3 regions of the Streptomyces sp. NPDC001828 genome follow, and region 1 is predicted to be linked to each of the others. Evidence: riboswitches for the same ligand, from Rfam matches in the RefSeq annotation. Region 1 holds a riboswitch; each other region holds the start of a gene.
What was found. Region 1 has a riboswitch for cobalamin ahead of metE (5-methyltetrahydropteroyltriglutamate--homocysteine S-methyltransferase). Riboswitches for the same ligand answer to the same signal wherever they lie in the genome.
Positions count from the first base shown of each region.

Region 2: it holds a riboswitch for cobalamin, as region 1 does, so the genes downstream of both, ACFYZA_RS23155 (prenyltransferase/squalene oxidase repeat-containing protein) here and metE (5-methyltetrahydropteroyltriglutamate--homocysteine S-methyltransferase) in region 1, are expected to answer to the same signal.
Region 3: it holds a riboswitch for cobalamin, as region 1 does, so the genes downstream of both, ACFYZA_RS18580 (ABC transporter substrate-binding protein) here and metE (5-methyltetrahydropteroyltriglutamate--homocysteine S-methyltransferase) in region 1, are expected to answer to the same signal.

Region 1 is NZ_JBIATV010000011.1:86,222-93,440, forward strand. It holds gene ACFYZA_RS27730 (FABP family protein) at 34-576, opposite strand; gene ACFYZA_RS27735 (S41 family peptidase) at 765-2,183, shown strand; cobalamin riboswitch at 2,245-2,465, shown strand; gene metE (5-methyltetrahydropteroyltriglutamate--homocysteine S-methyltransferase) at 2,614-4,932, shown strand; gene ACFYZA_RS27745 (TauD/TfdA dioxygenase family protein) at 5,023-5,919, opposite strand; gene ACFYZA_RS27750 (LLM class flavin-dependent oxidoreductase) at 5,944-7,219, opposite strand, start outside.
Region 2 is NZ_JBIATV010000008.1:239,694-246,912, forward strand. It holds gene ACFYZA_RS23150 (hypothetical protein) at 1-873, opposite strand, end outside; gene ACFYZA_RS23155 (prenyltransferase/squalene oxidase repeat-containing protein) at 870-3,653, opposite strand; cobalamin riboswitch at 3,753-3,910, opposite strand; cobalamin riboswitch at 3,963-4,038, shown strand; gene ACFYZA_RS23160 (hypothetical protein) at 4,170-5,579, shown strand; gene ACFYZA_RS23165 (STAS domain-containing protein) at 5,665-6,108, shown strand; gene ACFYZA_RS23170 (Na+/H+ antiporter) at 6,218-7,219, shown strand, end outside.
Region 3 is NZ_JBIATV010000006.1:38,384-45,602, reverse strand. It holds gene ACFYZA_RS18590 (ABC transporter ATP-binding protein) at 1-600, opposite strand, end outside; gene ACFYZA_RS18585 (FecCD family ABC transporter permease) at 597-1,658, opposite strand; gene ACFYZA_RS18580 (ABC transporter substrate-binding protein) at 1,655-2,629, opposite strand; cobalamin riboswitch at 2,663-2,798, opposite strand; gene ACFYZA_RS18575 (Mov34/MPN/PAD-1 family protein) at 2,840-3,262, opposite strand; gene ACFYZA_RS18570 (amino acid permease) at 3,348-4,811, opposite strand; gene ACFYZA_RS18565 (DUF2017 domain-containing protein) at 5,131-5,712, opposite strand; gene clpS (ATP-dependent Clp protease adapter ClpS) at 5,712-6,017, opposite strand; gene ACFYZA_RS18555 (nicotinate phosphoribosyltransferase) at 6,288-7,219, shown strand, end outside.

The DNA.
Region 1 (7,219 bases):
GGGCCCGTCGCCGCCGGGCCGTACCGGCCCCCGCTAGCCGCGGCGGCGCAGTCGGGCCGAGAGGTGGTGTTGCAGCGGCCGGCCGACCGCGGCGAGGTCGTGCGCGTAGGTCAGCGTGTCCTCGGCGGTCAGCTCGTAGCGACGGCGAGTGGCGTCCACCTGCTTCGCGGTGGGGGTGATGGCCACCTCGTGGGTGGCGAGGTCGACCGACTTTCCGGTCGCGGAGCCGACCGCGATCTCCGCGATGCCGGTGGGCTGGGTGATGAGGGCCTCGATCCGCCCGTCGGCCTGGAGTCGCCACCACCCGCTCTCGCGCGCCGACGGGCGCAGCGGCGCGCCGTCGGCGTCGAGCAGCCAGGCCCGGGCCTCGTACCGCAGGAACGGGCGGCCGTCGTGGCTGAAGGTGACTTCCTGCGCGTACGCGAAGTCCCCGTCCAGCGTCGGGTATCCGCCCTCGCCCCGGCCGTGCCAGGTACCGAGGAAGCCGAGCACGGGCACGAGCAGGGCGTGCGGGGCGGGTGCGGCGTCCGGCTGCGTGGCGTCGGGGTAGGGGTGCTCCGGTGCGGGGTCGAACACGATGTGCGCTCCTGGGGTCGGGGCTGATGCCAGAGGGCAGCCTAGGGCGTCGATCCTCCGCAGGTGCCTGTTGACCATGGAGAACTCCTCCTCAGGGAGGGCACGGCCGGCCGGCGTGGTGGATGTGCGGCACGGGGGCGGCCGCTAGCGTCGAGGGCGAGCATGGACGACGGGGAAAGGTGCACACGGTGGATGTACGGGCGGCGGGCGTACGGACGGTGGCCAGGGCGGCGGCGATCGGGGTGGCGCTGGCGATGACCGTGGGTGCGGCCGGGGCGGCCCCCGCGTCGGCGGCGGGTCCCGGGCGGCTCGACGGGGTGTGGCGGATGGACGGCTACGGCACCCTGGTGACGGTCGCGAACGGCAGGTTCACGACGTATGACACCACCCGCGTCAGCTGCCTGCCGGGTGCGGTCACGGCCCAGCAGGTGGGACGCCCCGGCGCGGGCGGGGCGATCCGGTACGGCGAGGACTCGGTCGCGTCGATGACCTTCACGCCCGATGGCCGGGAGCACGCGGTGCTCGCGCTCGACGACGCGGCCGGCGTACGCCATCTGGCCCGGCTTTCCGCGCTGCCCGAGCGGTGTCGGCAGCCCGCGGCCGAGGGGCCGCTCGCCGTGTTCGACCGGTTCTGGGCGACCTTCGCGGAGAACTATCCGTTCTTCGCCGCGAAGGGCATCAACTGGCAGGCGGTCAGGGACCGTTACCGTCCGCTCATCACGCCGGACACCACCGATGCCCGGCTCCAGCAGATCCTCACCGACATGATGCGTCCGCTCCACGACGCCCACACGGCGCTCGTCCACCAGGGCAGGACCGTCTACTTCGGCCTGCGGCCCGGCACCCGGGTGCCCACCGCGGACCTGCGCACCCGCGCCGCGGCGAACGTCGAACGCCAACTCGTCGCCCCGGCAAGGACCTTCGGGCAGGGCAAGCTGGTGGTGGGTGAACTGCCGGGCGGCGTCGGCTATTTGAGGGTCGACTCCTTCGACGGGTACGTGGAGAGCGGCAGCTTCCAGGACCAGGTGGCCGAGCTCGACCGTGCCCTGGACGCGCTGCTCCCCCGCGACGCGGCGCGGGGCGCCGGTCCGCTGCGCGGCCTGGTGATCGACGTCCGGCTCAACGGCGGCGGGTCCGACGCGCTCGGGCTGCGGATCGCCTCGCGCCTCACCGACCGGGCGTACACCGCGTACCGCAAGGTGGCCCGCGACGACCCCGACGACCCGGCCCGCTTCACCCGGCCCCAGCCGATCGTCGTCCACCCGGCGGCGGCACCGCGCTGGACCGGGCCGGTCGCGCTGCTCACCAGTGGCAGCTCGGTCAGCGCGGCCGAGACGTTCGCGCAGGCGCTCATGGGCCGCGCCCCCGAGGTGACGCGCATCGGCGAGAACACCCAGGGGGTCTTCTCCGACGTGATGTTCCGGCCACTGGCCAAGGACTGGGCGGTGATCCTGCCCAACGAGAAGTACCTCGACGAGCACGGCCGCACCTTCGACGGCTCCGGCGTCCCGCCCCGGCTGCGCACCCCCGTCTTCACCGAGGACGACCTCGCCCACGGGCGCGACTCCGCGCTGACCCTGGCCCGGCAGGTGCTCACCCCGTCGTGACGTGCCGCACCTCACCGTCCGGTGGGCGAGAACGCGGTTTCCGGGGCGGCGGTCGAGGATCTAGGCTGGCGGTGCAGCTGGTTCGCCCCGTCCGCCAGACGGGATGCGTCGTAAGAGGGAACCCGGTGGGAATCCGGGACTGCCCCGCAGCGGTGAGTGGGAACGACCGCCGTCATACGCACTGGATCCGACCGGGTCCGGGAAGCGACGGCCAGTAGGTGCCCCGTCAGTGACGAGGCGCGCCCGCGAGTCCGAAGACCTGCCACTGCCCGTGGGTGACCGTTCGCCCCCGGAGATTCCGGTGACCTCGAGGGCGGGTCGGCGTACGCACCGCAGGCGGCCCCCCGGCCGTGCTCCCGGTCGTCGTCCCTTCGTGTCCTTCGTCCCGTCCCGGGATCGCTCCATGGAAGAGCTCGCGAAGGAGAGTCTCGTGACCACGAAGTCCGCAGCCGCGGCACACGCCACCCTGTACGGCTACCCCCGCCAAGGCCCGAACCGGGAACTGAAGAAGGCGATCGAGGGCTACTGGAAGGGCCGCGTCGACGCCGCCGGGCTCAGGCGGACCGCCGCCCAACTGCGCTCGGCGGTCTGGCAACAGCTCACCCACGCCGGCATCCACGAGGTCCCGACCGGTGACTTCTCGTACTACGACCACGTCCTGGACACCAGCGTCATGGTCGGCGCGGTCCCCGAGCGGCACCGGGCGGCCTTCGCGGCCGACGCCCTGGACGGGTACTTCGCCATGGCGCGCGGCACCCAGGACGTGGCGCCGCTCGAAATGACCAAGTGGTTCGACACCAACTACCACTATCTGGTGCCGGAGTTGGGGCCCGACACGGTCTTCACCCCCGACTCCTCCCAGCAGGTCGGGCAGCTGAAGGAGGCGCTCGTGCTCGGTCTGTCCGCGCGGCCCGTGCTCGTGGGCCCGGTGACCTATCTGCTGCTCGCCAAGCCCGCGCCCGGTGTGGCGGCCGACTTCGAACCGCTGACCCTGCTCGACCGTCTGCTGCCGGTGTACGCGCGGGTGCTCGCCGATCTGCGCGCGGCCGGCGCCCAGTGGGTGCAGCTCGACGAGCCCGCGCTCGTCCAGGACCGCACCCCCGCCGAACTCAACGCGGCGGCCCGCGCCTACCGCGAGCTCGGCGCCCTCACCGACCGCCCCAAGCTCCTGGTCGCCTCCTACTTCGACCGGCTCGGCGAGGCCCTGCCGGTGCTCGCGAAGGCTCCGGTCGACGGGCTCGCCCTGGACTTCACCGGGCCCGCCGCGGGCAACCTGGCGGACCTCGCGGCGGCGGGCGGGCTGCCCGGCAAGCGGCTCGTCGCGGGTGTCGTGGACGGGCGCAACGTGTGGATCAACGACCTGGAGAGGTCGCTCTCCACCCTGGCCACCCTGCTCGGCCTGGCCGACCGCGTGGACGTGGCTCCCTCCTGCTCGCTGCTCCATGTGCCCCTCGACGCGGCCGCCGAGCGCGGCATCGATCCGCAGATCGCCCGCTGGCTCGCGTTCGCCCGCCAGAAGACGACCGAGGTCACCACGCTGGCCCGCGCCCTGTCCGGGGGCACCGGCACCATCACGGCCGAACTGGCCGCCAACCGGGCCGACCTGGCCTCGCGCGCGAGCTCCGCGATCACCCATGATCCGGCCGTGCGCGCCAGGGCCGCCGCCGTCACCGAGGCCGACTCCCGCCGCGCCCAGCCGTACCCCGAGCGGGCCGCCGCCCAGCGGGCCCAGCTGCGCCTGCCCGCGCTGCCCACCACGACGATCGGCTCGTTCCCGCAGACCGGTGAACTGCGCACCGCCCGGGCCGACTTGCGCGCCGGGCGGATCGCCGAGGCGGCGTACGAGGAGCGGATCGAGGCCGAGATCCGCGAGGTGATCTCCTTCCAGGAGAAGACGGGCATCGACGTCCTGGTGCACGGTGAACCCGAGCGCAACGACATGGTCCAGTACTTCGCCGAGCAGCTCACCGGCTACCTCGCGACCCAGCACGGCTGGGTGCAGTCGTACGGCACCCGCTATGTCCGCCCGCCGGTCCTCGCCGGGGACATCTCCCGACCCGAGGCGATGACGGTCCGCTGGACGGCGTACGCGCAGGCGCTCACCGACCGCCCGGTCAAGGGCATGCTCACCGGGCCCGTCACCATGCTCGCCTGGTCCTTCGTGCGGGACGACCAGCCGCTCGGCGAGACCGCCCGCCAGGTCGCCCTCGCCCTGCGGGACGAGGTCAACGACCTTGAGCGGAACGGGACTTCGGTCATCCAGGTCGATGAGCCGGCGCTGCGGGAGACCTTGCCGCTGCGCGCGGCCGACCGGCCCGCGTACCTCGCCTGGGCCACCGAGGCGTTCCGTCTGACGACCTGCGGGGTGCGGCCGGACACGCAGATCCACACCCACATGTGCTACGCCGAGTTCGGCGAGATCCTGGCCGCCATCGACGACCTGGACGCCGATGTGATCAGCCTGGAGGCGGCCCGCTCGCACATGCGGGTAGCGGACGAGCTGGCGGCGGCGGGCTATCCGCGCGAGGTCGGGCCGGGGGTGTACGACATTCACTCGCCCCGCGTCCCGCCCGAGGACGAGACGGCCCGCCTCATCACCCGGGCCCTGCGCTCGGTGCCCGCCGACCGGCTGTGGATCAACCCGGACTGCGGGCTCAAGACCCGCTCCTGGGCCGAGGTCCGTCCGGCCCTCGAACGGATGACGGCGGCGGCCCGCGAGGCCCGCCGGCGGCTCCCGGCCCCGCGCTGAAGGGACCGCTGACCGCCCGGCCACGGGCTGACCGAGGGGCGGGGGCGCCGAACGTCGCCCCCGCCCTGGCCCCGCCCGCCGCCGGCTCCCCTATACGGACGTGACGGACGTGTAGTGCGAGGCGTCACCGGCGATCGAGTAGCTCTCCTTGCCCTCGATGCCGACCGGCACGTCACCGGCGACCGTGACGCGGTTCAGGCGGCGCGGCAGCCCGTCGTAGTTGTCGATGGCGTAGTGCTGGGTGATCCGGTTGTCGAACAGGACCAGCTGGTTGGGCGACCAGCGCCAGCGCAGGATGTTCTCCGGCCGGACGACGTACGCCTGGAGCAGGTCGAGGACCTTGCGCGACTCACCGACCGAAAGGCCGACGATCCGTTGTGCGAACCCGCCGATGAACAGGCCGCGTTCGCCGGTCAGGGGGTGCACGCGGACCACCGGGTGGGCGGTGCGGAAGTTGATCGAGGTGAACTGGGCGCGCTGCTCGGCCTTCTTGTCGTCGACGTCCTCGTCCGGCACCGCGTAGTCGTAGTCGTTGGTGTGCTCGGCCCACAGATTGTCCGCGAGCAGCCGCAGCGGCTGGGGCAGACCGCGGTACCCGGCCGCCGAGTTGGCGATCAGCGTCTCACCTCCGTACGGCGGGACGGTGATGCTGCGCAGGGTGCTGACCTGCGGCGGGTTGAGGACGAAGGTGACGTCGGTGTGCCAGTGGTTGGCGCGGCCGCGCTCGCTGTCCACGGGGAGCACATGGGGCGCGCCGGCGACGGCGGCCACCGTGGGGTGGGCGGTGGTGAGGTCGCCGAAGTGGCGGGCGAAAGCCTGCTGGCCCTCGTCGTCCAGGTCGACGTCGTCGAAGACCAGCGCCTTGTGCTCGTTGAGGGCGGCGCGCAGGGCGGCGACGCTCTCCCCGTCGAGCGGCTTGGCGATGTCGACGCCGGACACCTGGGCGCCGATGTGCGCGGTGACCTTGCGGATCTCGATTCCGGACATGTGCGGGGTCCTTTCGGGCGTGGGTCAGACCCGGCTGAGGGCCGGGAGGGTGTGCTGGTTGGCGGGGCGGGGCAGGCCGTAGCGGTCGCGCAGGGTCCCCCGGGGGCCGTACTCCGTGCGGAACAGGCCACGGGCGCGCAGGATGGGAACGACGTGGTCCACGAAGGCTTCGAGTCCGGACGGCAGGACTGCGGGCATGATGTTGAAGCCGTCGGCGGCGCCCAGGGTGAACCAGCTCTCGATCGCGTCGGCCACCTGCTCGGGCGTGCCGGCGAAGGTCAGATGGCCGCGCCCGCCGCCGAGGCGGCCGATGAGCTGACGTACGGTCAGATGTTCGCGCCGGGCGAGTTCCACGACCAGGGTGTAGCGGCTCTTCGCGCCCTCGATCGCGCTCTCCGGCGGCAGCCCGGCGGGCAGTTGGGCGTCCAGCTGGAGGACTCCGGGCTCCAGGTGCAGCAGCCGTTCGAGGCGGTGGAGGCCGTGCTCGTGGACGATGTGGTCCTCCAGGACCTGCTCGTGGGCGCGCGCCTCGGCCTCGGTGGAGCCGATGACCGGCACGATGCCGGGCAGGATCTTGAGGTGGTCGGGGTTCCGGCCGGCCGCGCGGGCCCGGGACTTGAGGTCGCCGTAGAAGGCCTGCGCGTCCCCCAGCGTCTGCTGGGCGGTGAAGACGGCCTCCGCGTAGCGGGCGGCGAAGTGCTTGCCGTCCCGCGAGGAGCCCGCCTGCACGAGCAGGGGGTAACCCTGCGGGCTGCGGGGCACGTTGAGCGCGCCTTCGACGCTGAAGTACGTCCCCTGGTGGCGCGGCGGGTGGATCTTGCCGTCGTCGCCCCAGACACCGGCCGCCTTGTCCGCGACGACGACGTCGTCCTCCCAGCTGTCCCAGAGCTTGAGCGCCACGTCGAGGAATTCGGCGGCGCGTTCGTAGCGGGTGGCGTGGGCGGGTTCGTCGTCGAGCCCGAAGTTGCGGGCGGCCTCGGCGCCCGCTGTGGTGACGATGTTCCAGCCGGCCCGGCCGCCGCTGACGTGGTCGAGGGAGGCGAACCTGCGGGCCAGGTTGTAGGGCGAGTTGTACGAGGTGGAGGCGGTGGCGATCAGGCCGATGTGCTCGGTCGCCACCGCCAGCGCGGTGAGCAGGGTCAGCGGTTCCAGAACGCCGGCGGGGCGCTGGCCGACGTGGCTGAACAGGACCGGCCCGTCGGCGAGGAAGAGCGAGTCGAAGGTGCCGCGCTCGGCGATGCGGGCGAGCTCGCGGTAGTGGTTCAGGTCGACGCTCGCGTACGGGTCGCTCTCGGGCAGC
Region 2 (7,219 bases), on a different contig from region 1:
GCCCCCGGCGATCAGCAGCACCAGGCCCGCGGTGAGGGCGATCGGTGTCATCGATCCCGGATCATGGGCGGCGTCGGCCGCCGGTGCCGCGTTGACCACCTTCGTACCGGTACTGGGCGAGGGTGCGGCACTGGCCTCGGCGCTTGCCGAGGCGGACGGTGATGGTGACGCGGACGGTGCGGGGGACGCCGTCGGTGAAGCGCTGGACGCCGAGGGCGACGGGGTGGCCGGGTGCTCCGGTGCGGGGCCGGTGTCGGTGCCGGGAGGGAGCGGGTCGGCCTTCTTCGTCGCGTCGGAGCCCTGCGGCACGGCGCCGCCGGTGGCCTGTGCGTTGTGGGCACGCAGCTGGTCCGGGGAGATCGCCGGGCGTCCTTCGGTGCCCTCGACGTTGGTGCCGCCGAAGATCCACAGGTCGACGCTGCCCGGCTTCGGCTTGTAGAGCATCGCGCCGAGCTGGCTGTACTCCCAGGTGTTGGCGCCCGGGTCGGCGTGCCAGTACGACCAGTAGGCGGACGCCGGCGGGGTGAGGACGCAGTCGTCCTGGGAGGGCGGCGGGAACTGCTTGCCGCCCTGGTAGCCGCTGTAGCCGATGCGGCAGATGAACGCCGGGCCGTCGTGGCCGGTGCCCGTGGTGCGCCAGCCGCCCTGGTTGAGCAGTTCGTACCCCGTGGTGGGGGTGGTTCCGCAGGAGCGGTAGACGGGCCCGCCCCACTTGCTGAAGTCCACGGCGAGCACCGCCCCCGAGGAGGTGGTGCACTGCCCCATGGGCTGGGGCGCGGCGGCGGCCGGGTGGGCCACCGCGGTCAGCGCGCCGACCACGAGTGCCAGAGCGCCGGCCGCGCGGGCGACGGCCCGAGGTATGCGCGCGATCATCGCCTGCCTCCCGCGGCCGCCCGGCGCCGGGCGACGACGACCGTGCGCCACCCGGCGAGGCACAGCAGCACCGCAGCGAGAACAAGTCCGCCCGTCTGCACGCCGGTTGACGCCAGGGCGCCGCCACCGGACGAGCCGGAGCCGTCGCCGCCCGGGGTGACGACGGCCGGTGTCGAACCGCTCGCGGACGTGCCCGGAGCCTGCGCCTTCGTGCCGCTCAGGTCTCGCGTCAGCGTGCCGAAGGACGTGCCGATCGCCCCGCCGAGCGCCTGGGTGGAGGCGCGGACGTCCGAGCCCCGCTGGCCGTCGGCCGCGACGTTGAAACCGCCGTCACTGTTCTGCTGGCCGACCAGGAACGTGCGTGCCTTCTTGATCTGGTCTCCGTACTTCGCCGCGTCCAGGGACAGCCCCTGGACAGCGAGTGCCGCGGAGTTGACCGAGTCGCCCGAGGCGCCCTTGAAGCCTCCGTCCGGCAGCTGCTTGCTCGCGATCCAGGCGAGAGCCTTGGTGACGGCGGCCTTCGCCTTGTCGTCCTTGACGAGGTCGAGGGTCATGGCGGCCATCGCGGTCGAGTCGACCTCGGAGTCGCCGGTCGAGGGGATCAGGCTCGGCCAGGCGCCCGTGTCGCTGTGCTGGAGGCTCTCCAGGTAGGCGACGGGCTCGGTGGCCGCGGCCTTCTCACCCGCGCGCAGCTGGGCGATGACGCCGAGGGACTGGGCGAACACCGACGGGGCGTAGCGGTAGGCCCCCTTCGCTGGGCAGCTTTTGTCGGAGCCCGTGCTCGGGGCCGCGCAGACGGCTTGGCCGAGCGCGGCGATGAGGTCGTGCCCCGCGAAGGCCCTGGGATCGCGTCCGACGGACTGCGCGAGGACGGCGACCTTGCCGATGGAGCCGCCTGCGGCGTGCGAAGTGCCCACGCCGGTCCACTCGTTGATGGTCCGTGCCGGTGTGGCGCCGTCCTTGCCCTTGGTGTCGAGGAAGTCCACGATGCCGCGCAGGGCCGCGTTGTCGGTGCCGGTCGCCGCGAGGGCGTAGGCCCCGTCGATGGTCAGTCCGAAGTCGGCGAAGCCGGTGCCGGCGACGTTCTCGTAGAAGTGGCCCTGCTTCAGCCGCGAGCCGTCGGTGAGGTAAGCGGAGCCCTTGGCGAGGTCGGGACCCTCGCCCTTGGCCCACGGAGGCGCCGAGCCGGTGGGGGAGGGACCGGTGGGCTTCGTGCTCGGATCCGTGGACGGCGGGGTCGTCGGGTCCTTGGTGGGCGGAGTGGTGGGCGGGGCCGTCCGTGTGGTGGTGAGGGTCGCCAGGTCGGTCCGCGCGCCCGCGATGACGGCGCCCCAGGTCGGGTAGATCTCCGGGTCGGTCGCGCCTTCGTCGAAGCCGAAGCCGCCGGCCTTCGTCTGCTGCCGGCCGAGCCAGGAGACGGCGGCGTCGGCGCGGGTGGTGTCGCCGAGCAGCCGCAGCGCCTGCGCTGCTTCGCCGGTCGCGGTGACGTCGCCGGTGGTGACGCCGGGATAGGCGCCGAAGGCGCCGGTGGGCAGTTGGGCCGCGCGCAGGTTCTTGCGCGCGCTCGCGACGGCGTCGTCGTGACCGCCCGCGCGCCGGAGGACGACCGTGGCGTACGGGGTGGTGGCCGGGTCGCTGGACGAGCAGGTCTCACCGGCGCGCAGCAGGGTGGGGCCGAAGCCGCCGTCCTTGCACTGATGGGCGGCGATCCGCGCGAGGGCGTCGGCCGGCACCGGGGCGTCGGCCCGCTGGAGTGCGAGGACCGCGAGGGCCTGGGTCGCCACGTCGCCGACCGCCGGGAAGTCGCCCTTGCCGACGCAGTCGGGCAGTGCTTCGGCGGTGCACATGCTCTTGGTGAGGTCACCTAGCAGGTCGTGGCCGCCGAAGGCGTGCGGGTCGTGCTCGGTGCTCTCGGCCAGCAGGGCGAGCAGCGCGGCGCCGGTGGGGCTGGGCGCCTGACCGACACCGTTGAGGTAGGCGAACTCGTCGGTGTGCGCGGCGAGATACGTGGTCATCCGGTCGAGCGCGTCACTCCTGCCGCCTGCCGCGGCGAGGGCGAGCGCCGTGCGCGCTGTCTGGTACAGGTTGGGCGCGGAGCTGCCTTCGTCGTAGATGTGGTCGCCGTCGTGGAGCAGGCCCTTCAGCCAGCCGGCCGCGGCCGTGAGGTTGACCTCGGCGGGCTCGACGACGGGCGGATGGTCGCCCGGGTCGCTCTGGCCCTGAGCGCGTACCTGGGCGGGCGTGAAGGAGGGGCCGCCGCTCGTGCCGTTGGGGTCGGTGGGGCCGAAGACCCACGCCTCGACGGAGCCGTCCTTGGGATGCTGGCTCATCGCGCCCAGCGGGCTGTACGTCCAGTAGTCCTGGCCGGGCGGTGCGATCCAGTAGGACCAGTAGGCCGTGGCCGGAGGCGTGAGCTTGCAGGCGTCCTGATCCGGCGTGGGGTACTGCGTACCCGTATCGAACTTGGCATTTCCGAGGCGGCAGATGAACGCGGGGCCGTCGTGCTCGGTACCGGTCGTCGTGAAGCCCGCCTCGTGCAGCAGGTCGTAGCCGGTGGTCGGGGTGGCGTCACAGCCACGGACGACTCCGCCGCCCCAGTGTCCGAAGTCGACGGCGACGACGGCGCCCTTGACGGATGTGCAGTCGCCCAGGGGATCGGCTGCCGCCGGTGCGGCCCCGGCGAGGAAGGACACCCCGCCACCGACCGTCAGTGCGACCGCGCACAGCGCGGAGGCGAATCTGGCCCGTATGCCTCGGCCTGGTCTGCTGGTGTGTCCCACCGTTACCCCCTGCTTCACCCGCAACGGAGTTCTGCATGGGAGAGGGGCCCCGCCGCTGGAACAGGGGCCGATCCGCACCACACCGTAGTCCGCGACGGCGTCTGTTGCTTGAGTCAGTCCGGGTAATCCGGCTTGTCCGGTGGGTACTTGAGGTACCACCGAATCCACGGTTGCGGGTCAGCGCCGGATTTCGACCGGCTTCCCCCGGAACTGACAAGAGAATCGGGCGGATCAGAACACAAGTCCGGCAAGACAGTCAAGTGGTGGGCAGTCGCGGCAGGTTGGGGTAGCGTCCGGTGCTGCCGCATGGGGGAATCTGGTGCGAATCCAGAGCTGACGCGCAACGGTGTGGACCGGCCGGGGGCCGGGGCGAGCCCGAAGACCCGTACGGCAGTCACATCAAGGAAGTCGACCACGCGCTCGGACGACGGCCTGCTGCCGCGCGCCGGGCGTCCTCGTGCGAGGGGACGGACGCGGCGGACCGGTCGGCGTCCCCTCTCCCCGGGAGTACCCGACATGACCTCCACCCGCGTTTCCCGCCGGGCCCTGCTGACGGCGGCCTGCTCGCTGAGCGCCCTGGCGCTCACGGCCGTGCCCGCCTCCGCCACTTCGTCACCCGCGCAGATAGCCACCGCCAAGACCAACGGCGTGAGCTACCTCAGATCACTTCAGGCGGCCGACGGCTCCTACGCCGGCGCCGGACTCTCCAACGAGTGGGCCTTCTCCGCGTTCGCCGCGGCCGGCACCGCCGCCGTCGACGTCACCCCGGGCGGCGACACCACGAAGAACGCCCGCGCCGTCTACCGCAACCTCCTCGCCACTCCCGCGTGGCCCAGCACCTCGCCGGTCGTGACCGACTACGAACGCGGCATCGTCAACGCCTACTCGGCCGGCATCGACCCGGCCCGCGTCTCGGCGAACCGCAACCTCATCGCGGACACCTACGCGTACTGGCAGAACTCCGCCCCCGGCTACTGGGGTGCGTCGAGCAACTTCAACGGGACCGTGTTCGCGCTGCTCTCGCTCGGCGGCGCCAGGACGCAAGCCGGCGTCCAGCGCATCCCGCAGACGCTCCTCAACGCCTCCGTCACCACCGTACGGGCCAACCAGCACAACGACGGCGGCTGGAACTTCAGCAAGGCCGAGGGCGACCCGACCGCACTCGCCGCGGCCAGTGACATCGACATGACCGGCGCCACCATGGCCTCCCTGTGCGTCTCCGGCGTCCCGGCCACCGACCCCGCCATCACCAAGGCGAAGGGCTTCCTCAAGTCGAAGCTCATCAACACCTCCGGCGCCTTCGACGCCATGTTCGGCGTCAACACCGACTCCAACGGCTGGGCCGTCTCCGGCCTGAACGCCTGCGGCATCAACCCCCAGACCGGTGACTTCCTCACGAAGGCCGGGAAGACCCCCGTGGACTTCCTGATCGCCCAGCAGTTCAAGCCCGGCGGCGGCTTCAAGTACCAGCCCAGCGACACCTCGCCGTCCGCCTATGCCTCCATCGACGGCCTGCGCGCCGTGGTGGGCGGCGGCTTCACGGCGACACCGCCGGTCCCCACCACGACCGGTGCCCCGCAGTGGGTGGCCACCTCCGGCTTCACCACGGGCACCACGTCCAAGCTGGCCCTGACCGTGGACACCGGCAGCTCGCTCAAGGTCTGCTCGGTGGCCGTCACCCCCACCGCCGCGACCCTCACCCTGGGCGCGGTGCTGGACGCGGCGACGAGCGCCGCCACCCCCGCCGGATGTGTCACCTCCGTCACCCCCGGTAGCGGAAGCGGCATCATCACGTCGGTCAACGGGCTTGCGAACAGCGGTAGTTCTACGTGGAAGGCGAGTGTCGACGGCGCCTCGGCCGCTGGCGCCAACCGTGACACCGTGATCAGCCTGGGCGACACGATCTCGCTGCGCTACGGCAGCTGAGCCCGACCACGGCGGCGTGCCCGGCGCCCGGTGCGCAGCGCTGGTAGCCGTGCTTCGGGGCGGGGGCGCCGGTAATCGCGTGGGGATGCGGTGGGGGGCCCGGGGCGGGGTAGGGGGGTGGGTAGGCTCCGGCCGAGATTCCGCTGCGGTGTCTCCTGCCGCGCCGGTCGGGAAAAGTGTGGTGCCTGCCCCTCGGGTCGAGACGATCGCCTCAAGTCGCTGTTTGGTGGCCCGAGTGGGCGGCGACATGGATTACGTGACAGCTCCGGTGTTCCGGCCGCGGCTCAGGGAACTGCTCTCCCGGGGCGAGCGCTTCGTCGTGCTGGACCTGTCGCGGGTCCAGTTCTGTGACTCGGTCGGCCTGGACATGCTGCTGGATGTGTGGCGGCGGGCGGACGGGAGCGGGACGGTGCTGGTCCTTGCGTGTGTGCCCCAGGCGTTGCGGCAGATCTTCCAGGTGACCGGGGCGGACGAGCTCCTGCGGGTCTACGACACGGTCACCGCCGCCGAAGCGGCCATGGGGGTCTGAGCTGCGGGGGCTGCCGTGACCCGGCCCGGGCGACACCCGGTCGACGGGGCCGGCTTCCGCGCGGGGGCACGGCACAGTAAGGGCACCACTGTGTCAGAGGGAGGAACGTGTGCTCGGTCTTGAGCTTGTCGTGCTGCTGGGGGTCGCCGTCCTTGTCGGCTCCGCCCTCGGCGACCGGCTGCGCATCGCGCCGCCCGTGGTGCTCATGGTCATGGGCGTACTGATCGGCCTGATCCCCGCGCTCCGGAAGGTGGAACTGCCTTCCGAAGTAGTGCTGTTGCTGTTCCTGCCCGCGCTCCTTGCCTGGGAGAGCCTCAACACGTCCCTGCGTGAGATCCGCCGCCACCTCACCGACGTCGCACTGGCCGCCACGCTGCTCGTCATCGCCTCGGCGGCATCCGTGGCCTGCGTCGCGCACGGGCTCGGGATCGGCTGGGGCCCGGCCTGGGTGCTGGGCGCGGCCGTCGCGCCGACCGACGCGACGGCGGTCAACGTCGTGGCCCGGCTGCTGCCGCGCAGGGACGTCACGCTGCTGCGCGCCGAGAGTCTCCTCAACGACGGTACGGCACTGGTCGTCTACGGCATCGCGGTCGGCGTGACCGTCGGCACGGAGCACATCACCGCCCCGCACGTCGGGTGGCTGTTCGTCCTCGGGTACGGCGGCGGAGGGCTGATCGGCCTCGTCACGGGCACGGTCGTGCAGTGGCTCCGGGCCCGGATGGCGCAGACGGACGCGCTGCGCGGCCAGGTGCTTCTGCTGCTCGCCCCGTTCTCCGCGTACCTCGTCGCCGAGGACATCGACGCCTCGGGCGTGGTCGCCGTCGTGGTGTGCGGCCTCATGCTCAGCCAGAGCGGTCCGCGCACCGTACGGGCCGAGGTGCGGGTCCAGGCGCAGAACTTCTGGACGGTCGCCACCTACCTCCTGAACGGCTCCCTGTTCGTCCTCATCGGCGTCGAACTCGACTACTCGGTACGGATGATGGGCGACGCCGAGCTCCCGCGCGCGCTCGCCACCGGCTTCGCCGTGGCCGGCACGCTCGTCGCCGTCCGCTTCGCCTACTACTTCGGCGTCGCCGCGTTCTTCCGGATCGTCCGCAGGGGCACCGCCCGT
Region 3 (7,219 bases), on a different contig from region 1:
GAGATTCAGGTCGTGCAGGGCCAGCAGGTTGACCGTGCCCAACTCCCTTACCAGGGAAAGGACTTCGAGCTGGTAGCGGATGTCGAGGTGATTGGTCGGCTCGTCCAGGACGACGACGTCCGGCTGCTGTACGAGGGCCCGGGCGACCAGGGCGCGCTGGCGTTCGCCGCCGGACAGCGACGGGAAGGGGCGGTCGGCGAGGCCGGCGATGCCGACGCGGGCGAGCGCCTCGCGCACCAGGGTGTGGTCGGCGGTGGTGTCGGCCTCCCAGAAGCGGTGGTGCGGGGAGCGGCCCATGGCGACGATCTCGCGGACGGTCAGCTCGATGCCTCCCGCGTCGGCGTCCTGCGGGACGGTCGCGATGCGCCGGGCGCGGGCCTTGACCGGCAGCGCGTGCAGGTCGGCGTCGTCGAGCAGGACGCGTCCGGCGGTCGGGCGCAGGGCGGCGTAGACGCAGCGGAGCAGGGTCGTCTTGCCGCTGCCGTTGGGGCCGACCAGGCCGACGGTCTCGCCGTCGGCGGCGCCAAGGGTGATGTCGTGGAGCAGGGTGCGGCCCTGGGGCGTGGTGTACGAGAGCGACTCGGTGCGCAGGGTCGTCATGCGGGGCCGCCTTCCGTGCGGGTGCCGTGGCCGCGCAGCATCCACAGGAAGAACGGGCCGCCGGTGAGCGCGGTGAGGACGCCGACGGGGATGTCGCGCGGGGCGGCGACGGTACGGGCCGCGAGGTCGGCGAGGACCAGGAAGGCGGCCCCGCCGAGGGCCGCCACGGGCAGCAGGGTGCGGTGGGCGGCGCCGACGGCCATGCGGGCGGCGTGCGGAACCATCAGGCCGACGAAGCCGATCGCCCCGGTGTAGGCGACGAGGACGCCGGTGAGCAGGGAGGCGAGGACGAAGACTCCGGCGCGGAAGCGGCCGGTGTCGAGGCCGAGGGCGCCCGCGCCCTCCTCGCCGACGAGGAGCAGGTCGAGCGGGCGGGCGAGCGCGATCAGGACGAGCGTGCCGAGGGTGAGGGCGACGGCGGGCAGCGCGAGCATGTCCCAGCGGGCGCCGCCGAGTCCGCCGAGCGTCCAGTGCAGGACCTCCTGGGCGTGCTCGGCGCTGGCCGAGGTGACCAGGATGAGGCTGGTGAGCGCCGACAGGACGTACGAGACGGCGACGCCGGCCAGCACCAGGCGGCCGCCCGTCATGGAGCCCGCGCGCCGGGCCAGGGCGTACACGAGGACGAGGGCGGCGAGCGCGCCCGCGAAGGCGGCGGCCGGCAGGGCGACGGTGGTGGCCACTCCGGCCCCGACCCCGAGCACGATCACGGCGACGGCTCCGGCGGAGGCGCCGCTGGAGACGCCGAGCAGGAACGGGTCGGCGAGCGGGTTGCGCACGAGGGCCTGGAGCACGGTCCCGATGACGGCGAGCCCGGCACCGGTGAGGGCGCCGAGCACGACGCGGGGCGCCCTGACCTCCAGGACGATCGTGCGGTACGGGCTCGGCTCGGCGCTGCCGTCGACGATCGCGAGGACCTGGCCCGCGGGGATCCGCACCGAGCCGAGCGCGAGCCCCGCGACGGCGCCGGCGACCAGCACCAGCGTGAGCCCCGCGAGGACGAGGGAGTAGCGCCAACGGGCCGTCACGAGCGGGCCCGCGGCGACGGCGGCACCGCTCACTCCCCCGCCCCGAGCTGCGCGGCCAGCTTGGCGACCGCGTCCGGCGCGCGGACGCCGGTGACCATGTCGGAGAGGGGCAGGACGGCGAAGCGGTTGTTCTTGACGGCGGGGACGGAGGCGAGGGCCGGGTCGTCGCGCAGCCGCTTCTTCTTGGCGTCGACGCTCGTGCCGCCGTAGTCGAGGATCAGGATGGTCTCGGGGGCGCGGGCCACCACGTTCTCCCAGCTCGCGTCGCCGAAGGAGGCCGTCTTCAGGTCGTCCGCGAAGACGTTGCGACCGCCCGCGCGGGTCACGATGTCGTTGCCTATGCCCTTGCCGCCCACCGTGAACGCCGTCTTGTCGCCGCTGTCGTAGACGAAGACCGGGGTGGGCGCCTTGTCCTTGCGCGCCGACCGGGTGCGTTCGTTGGTGGTCTCGGCCGAGCGGATCCACGACTCCGCGCGGTCACCGACGCCGAAGGTGCGGCCCACCTCGCGGACCTCCTGGTAGACGTCGTCCATCGTGGTCGCCGCCCCCTTGGGGCAGTTCTCCACGTTGAGGCGGGACTTGATGCCGCTCTTGGCGAGCGCCTCGCGCCCGCGCCCCTCGTTCGCGGCGAACGCCGAGGCGTAGCCGCCGTAGACGTAGTCCGGGTTGGCCGCCAGGAGCTTCTCGTACGAGGGGTACTCGGCGGCGAGGACCGGCACCGAGCGGTAGTCCGCCGCGTACTTCGCCAGCACCTTGTCGTCCAAGTAGGCGGTTCCGGCAAGGGACTTGGCGAGGCCCAGCTCCAGCATCACCTCCGTGGCGTGCTGGTTCATCGTCACCGCCCGCTTGGGGGGCGCGGTGAACGTCGTCGTCACCCCGCAGTTGGTGACCGTGTAGGGGAAGCCGGGGGCGGTGGCGCCGCCGGCTTCGGGCTTCGCCTGGGTGGTGCACGCGGCGAGCGGGAACAGCAGGGCGGCGGCCAGGGCCGCACGGCGCCAGAGCATGGCTGAGCTCCTCCAAGGGGATTTCCACGTCCCCTGTCGTCGGGAGAAGGCGGCAGGTCAGTTCCTGGCTTCCGGCTCCGGGGCGCTTGCCACGGGGCCGGTCACAGTGGCGGGACCGTGCCGGATTCGCACCGGCTTCCTGGGCCCTGCCGCCCGATGATCAAAAAGTGCGTACGCACAGTATGCGGGATCACCGGGCTCGCGTATCCGTCAGTAGGCCTCTACGACCCTTACGTCTTCCTCCGTGATCACGCCGTCCACGATGCGGTACGAGCGGAACTGGAACTCCCCGGCTCCGTCCGTGTCCGCCGTCGACACCAGGACGTAGTGCGCGCCGGGCTCATTGGCATAGGTGACGTCGGTGCGGGAGGGGTAGGCCTCGGTCGCGGTGTGGGAGTGGTAGACGATCACCGGCTCCTCGTCGCGGTCGTCCATCTCGCGGTAGAGCTTCAGCAGGTCCTGCGAGTCGAACTCGTAGAACGTGGGCGACCGGGCCGCGTTCAGCATCGGGATGAAGCGCTCGGCGCGGCCGGTGCCGGCCGGGCCCGCGACCACACCGCACGCCTCGTCGGGGTGGTCGGCGCGGGCGTGCGCGACGAGCTGGTCGTACAGGGCCTGGGTGATGGTCAGCATGTCGGCAAGGATAAGCATGCGGGCCGTCCCGTATCGAGGTGCGATACGTAACGGCCCGCATGGTGAGAACGTGCTGGTCGGAGACTTAGTCGCGCTTGGCGAACGCCTTGTTCTCGGGGTTCTTGGCCCGCAGGACGAGGTAGGAGACGCCCAGGATCAGGGCCCACAGCGGCGCGCAGTAGAGCGAGACGCGGGAGTCCTTGTCGATGCCCATCATCACGATGACCATGAAGATGAAGAGCAGCGCGAACCAGCTGGTGTACGGGGCCCCGGGGGCGCGGAAGCTGGACTTCGGCAGTGCGCCGGCGTCCGACTGGCGGCGGTAGCGGATCTGGCAGACCAGGATCATGATCCAGGCCCACATGCCGGAGATGGTGGCGAAGGAGACCACGTAGTCGAAGGCCTTGCCGGGCGCCACGTAGTTGATCCACACGCCGACCAGCATCAGGGCGGCGGAGACCGTGGTGCCGATCAGCGGAGTGCCGCTCTTGGTGAGCTTGGTGAAGGCCTTCGGGCCCTGGCCGTTGAGCGCGAGGTCGCGCAGCATGCGGCCGGTGGAGTACATGCCCGAGTTGCAGGAGGAGAGCGCGGCGGTCAGCACGACGAAGTTGACGATGCCCGCACCGAGTCCGAGGCCCATCTTCTGGAACGCGGCGACGAAGGGGCTGACGCCCGGCTGGAACTCGTGCCACGGGACGACCGAGAGGATCATGATCAGGGCGCCGATGTAGAAGACGGCGATGCGCCACGGCACGGTGTTGATGGCCTTGGGCAGGGTCTTCTCGGGGTCCTTGGACTCGCCCGCGGTCACACCGACCAGCTCGACGGCGAGGAAGGCGAACATCACGATCTGCAGGGTCATCAGCGTGCCGCCGATGCCCTTGGGGAAGAACCCGCCGTCGCTCCAGAGGTTGGCGACGGTGGCGGTGTCCGCCGCGTCCGAGAAGCCGACGGTGAGGATGCCGGCGCAGATCAGGATCATGCCGACGATGGCCGTCACCTTGACCATCGAGAACCAGAACTCCAGCTCGCCGAAGAGCTTCACGGAGATGAGGTTCACGGCGTACAGGATGAGCGTGAAGATCAGCGCGTAGGCCCATTGCGGGATGGTGCCGTGGGTCCAGAAGGACATGTACTGGGCGGCCGCGGTGACTTCGGTGATGCCGGTGACGACCCAGAAGAGCCAGTACGTCCAGCCGGTCACGAAGCCCCAGAAGGGGCCGACGAACTCACGGGCGTACTCCGAGAAGGAGCCCGACACCGGGCGGTACATGAGCAGCTCGCCGAGGGCGCGCATGATGAAGAAGATGACCAGGCCCGCGATGGCGTAGGCCAGGATGAGGCTGGGGCCGGCCTTCGAGATGGCCTTGCCCGCGCCGAGGAAGAGGCCGGTGCCGATGGCACCGCCGATCGCGATCATCTGGATCTGCCGGGCCCCGAGGCCCCGCTGGTATCCCTCGCCCGAGCCTTCGCCCGCGCCGTGGGCGGTCCCCGCGGCCTCATTGCCGGCAGGACGGTCGTCGTGCTTGTCGACCTGCGCTGAGGTCATGGTGGTGCGCCTTTCTCCATGCTGACCCGCCCGCCTCGGTCACGAAGCGACGGATCAGGTCCTGATCCCCCCGGATGTGGATGGAGTGCCACCGGCGGTCAGCCGGTCGAAGCGCCCCCGGGAACATGGGTGGCGTCCCCGGGTGGTCGTGAAGATTTATCACGGCCTTATGGGTGATCCCCAGTGGCCTTTGTGACGGGGACCACAGGAAGAAGCGGACAAAAGTCCCTCGACATGACAAAGCAGGTCGATGTGGTGATGGGATCGTTATACGGATTTGAGCGTCCGCTGAGCGAACGGCCTTCCAGAGGCCGATCGCTCAGGGCATGAGCGTTTCGATGAGTGTTTCCTGCAGCACACCGAGCCACAGATACGCCATCACCATCGGCTTGCGCGGATCGTCGTCCGGCAGCCGGTACAGCTCGCCGCTCTCGTCCTCGTCGGTCACGTCCAGGCGGGTGCCGATGGTCAGCCGCAGGTCGTTGAGCGCGCCCAGCCAGTGCCGTGAGTCCTCGGCGGTCAGCTTCAGGACGGCACCGCCGTCGCCCTTCGGGGTCAGGCCGTCGAGGCAGTGGACGACCGCGAGGGCGTCGGCGCGCTTGCGGGCCCGCAGGTCGTTCTCGGTGAACCGCCTGAACTCGCTTGATTTGGCGCGCAGTTCGTCGCTCTCCTCGCTCGCGTACGCCTCGGGGAAGAGGCGGGCGAGCGCCGGGTCGGCGGGCGGTTCGCTCGGTCCCTCGGCGAACAGGGCGGCCAGCGGGTCCTCGTCCTCGGCCGGCTCGTCGCCCGGCCCGATGAGTTCGAGCAGCTGGACGGCGAGCGAGCGCAGGATGGCGATCTCGACCTCGTCGAGCGCGACGGCCGCGCCACCGCGGGGCAGCGCCTCGAAGTGCCCGGCCATCAGCCGCGGTCCTGGGTGAGCGTGGCCCACAGGCCGTAGCCGTGCATCGCCTGCACGTCGCGTTCCATCTCCTCGCGGCTGCCGCTGGAGACCACGGCCCGTCCCTTGTGGTGCACGTCGAGCATCAGCTTGTGGGCCTTGTCCTTCGAGTAGCCGAAGTAGGACTGGAAGACGTACTGGACGTAGCTCATCAGGTTGACGGGGTCGTTGTGCACGAGCGTCACCCAGGGCACGTCGGGCTCGGCGACGGGAAGGTCCGACTCCGCCGACTCGGGGCGTTCGATCTCTACGGGGGCGACGCTCACGACTCTGGGCGACCTTTTTCTCTCTGCCGGGGGTCCGGGGGTTACGCCCGGGAAGCGCGGCTCCCGGGGTCCCGGGAGTGGCCCCCGGAAATGACAGCCACGGCCTCCATGCTGCCACCCGGGGCCGGTCATCGCACAAACGGACCCTAGAAATCGTCAGAGTGACGAGTATTCGGGGTAGCATCCCCCCAGGCCCCAGCTCTCGGGGCCCATTACCGGATCCCCGGCCGGCGTGTGCCCGGCCCGGACGAAAGGGCGAGGTGGCTCGCTGTGAATGCCCCGGACCTCGGTCTGCCGGTGGACGTGCCGTCGACCGCGCTCTTCACCGACCAGTACGAGTTCACGATGCTCCAGGCCGCCCTGAAGGCCGGCACGGCCGACCGGCGCTCGGTCTTCGAGGTCTTCACCCGCCGCCTCCCCGAGGGCAGGCGCTACGGCGTGGTGGGGGGCACCGGGCGCGTCCTGGACGCCGTCGAGAACTTCCGCTTCGACGCGGACGTGCTCGGCTTCCTGCGCGACCGGGGGATCGTCGACGAGCCCACCCTGCGGTGGCTCGCCTCCTACCGCTTCAGCGGCGACATCTGGGGCTACCCCGAGGGCGAGGTCTACTTCCCGGGCTCGCCGATCCTGCGGGTCGAGGGCTCCTTCGCCGAGTGCGTGCTGCTCGAGACCGTGATCCTCTCGATCCTCAACCACGACTCCGCGATCGCGGCCGCCGCCTCCCGGATGTCGGCCGCGGCCGGCGGGCGCCCGCTGATCGAGATGGGCGCGCGCCGCACCCACGAGCTGTCCGCGGTCGCCTCCGCGCGGGCCGCCTACGTCGGCGGCTTCAGCACCACATCCGACCTCGCGGCCGGCTTCCGCTACGGCATCCCCACCGTCGGCACCAGCGCGCACGCCTTCACCCTGCTCCACGACAGCGAGCGGGACGCCTTCCGGGCCCAGGTCGACTCGCTCGGCCGCGGCACGACCCTCCTGGTCGACACGTACGACGTGGCCGAGGCGGTACGCACGGCCGTGGAGATCGCCGGGCCCGAGCTCGGCGCGGTCCGCATCGACTCGGGCGACCTGCTCCTGGTCGCCCACCGGGTGCGCCAGCAGCTCGACGAGCTCGGCGCGACCAACACCAAGATCGTGGTCACCTCCGACCTCGACGAGTACGCCATCGCCTCGCTGGCCGCGGCCCCCGTGGACGCGTACGG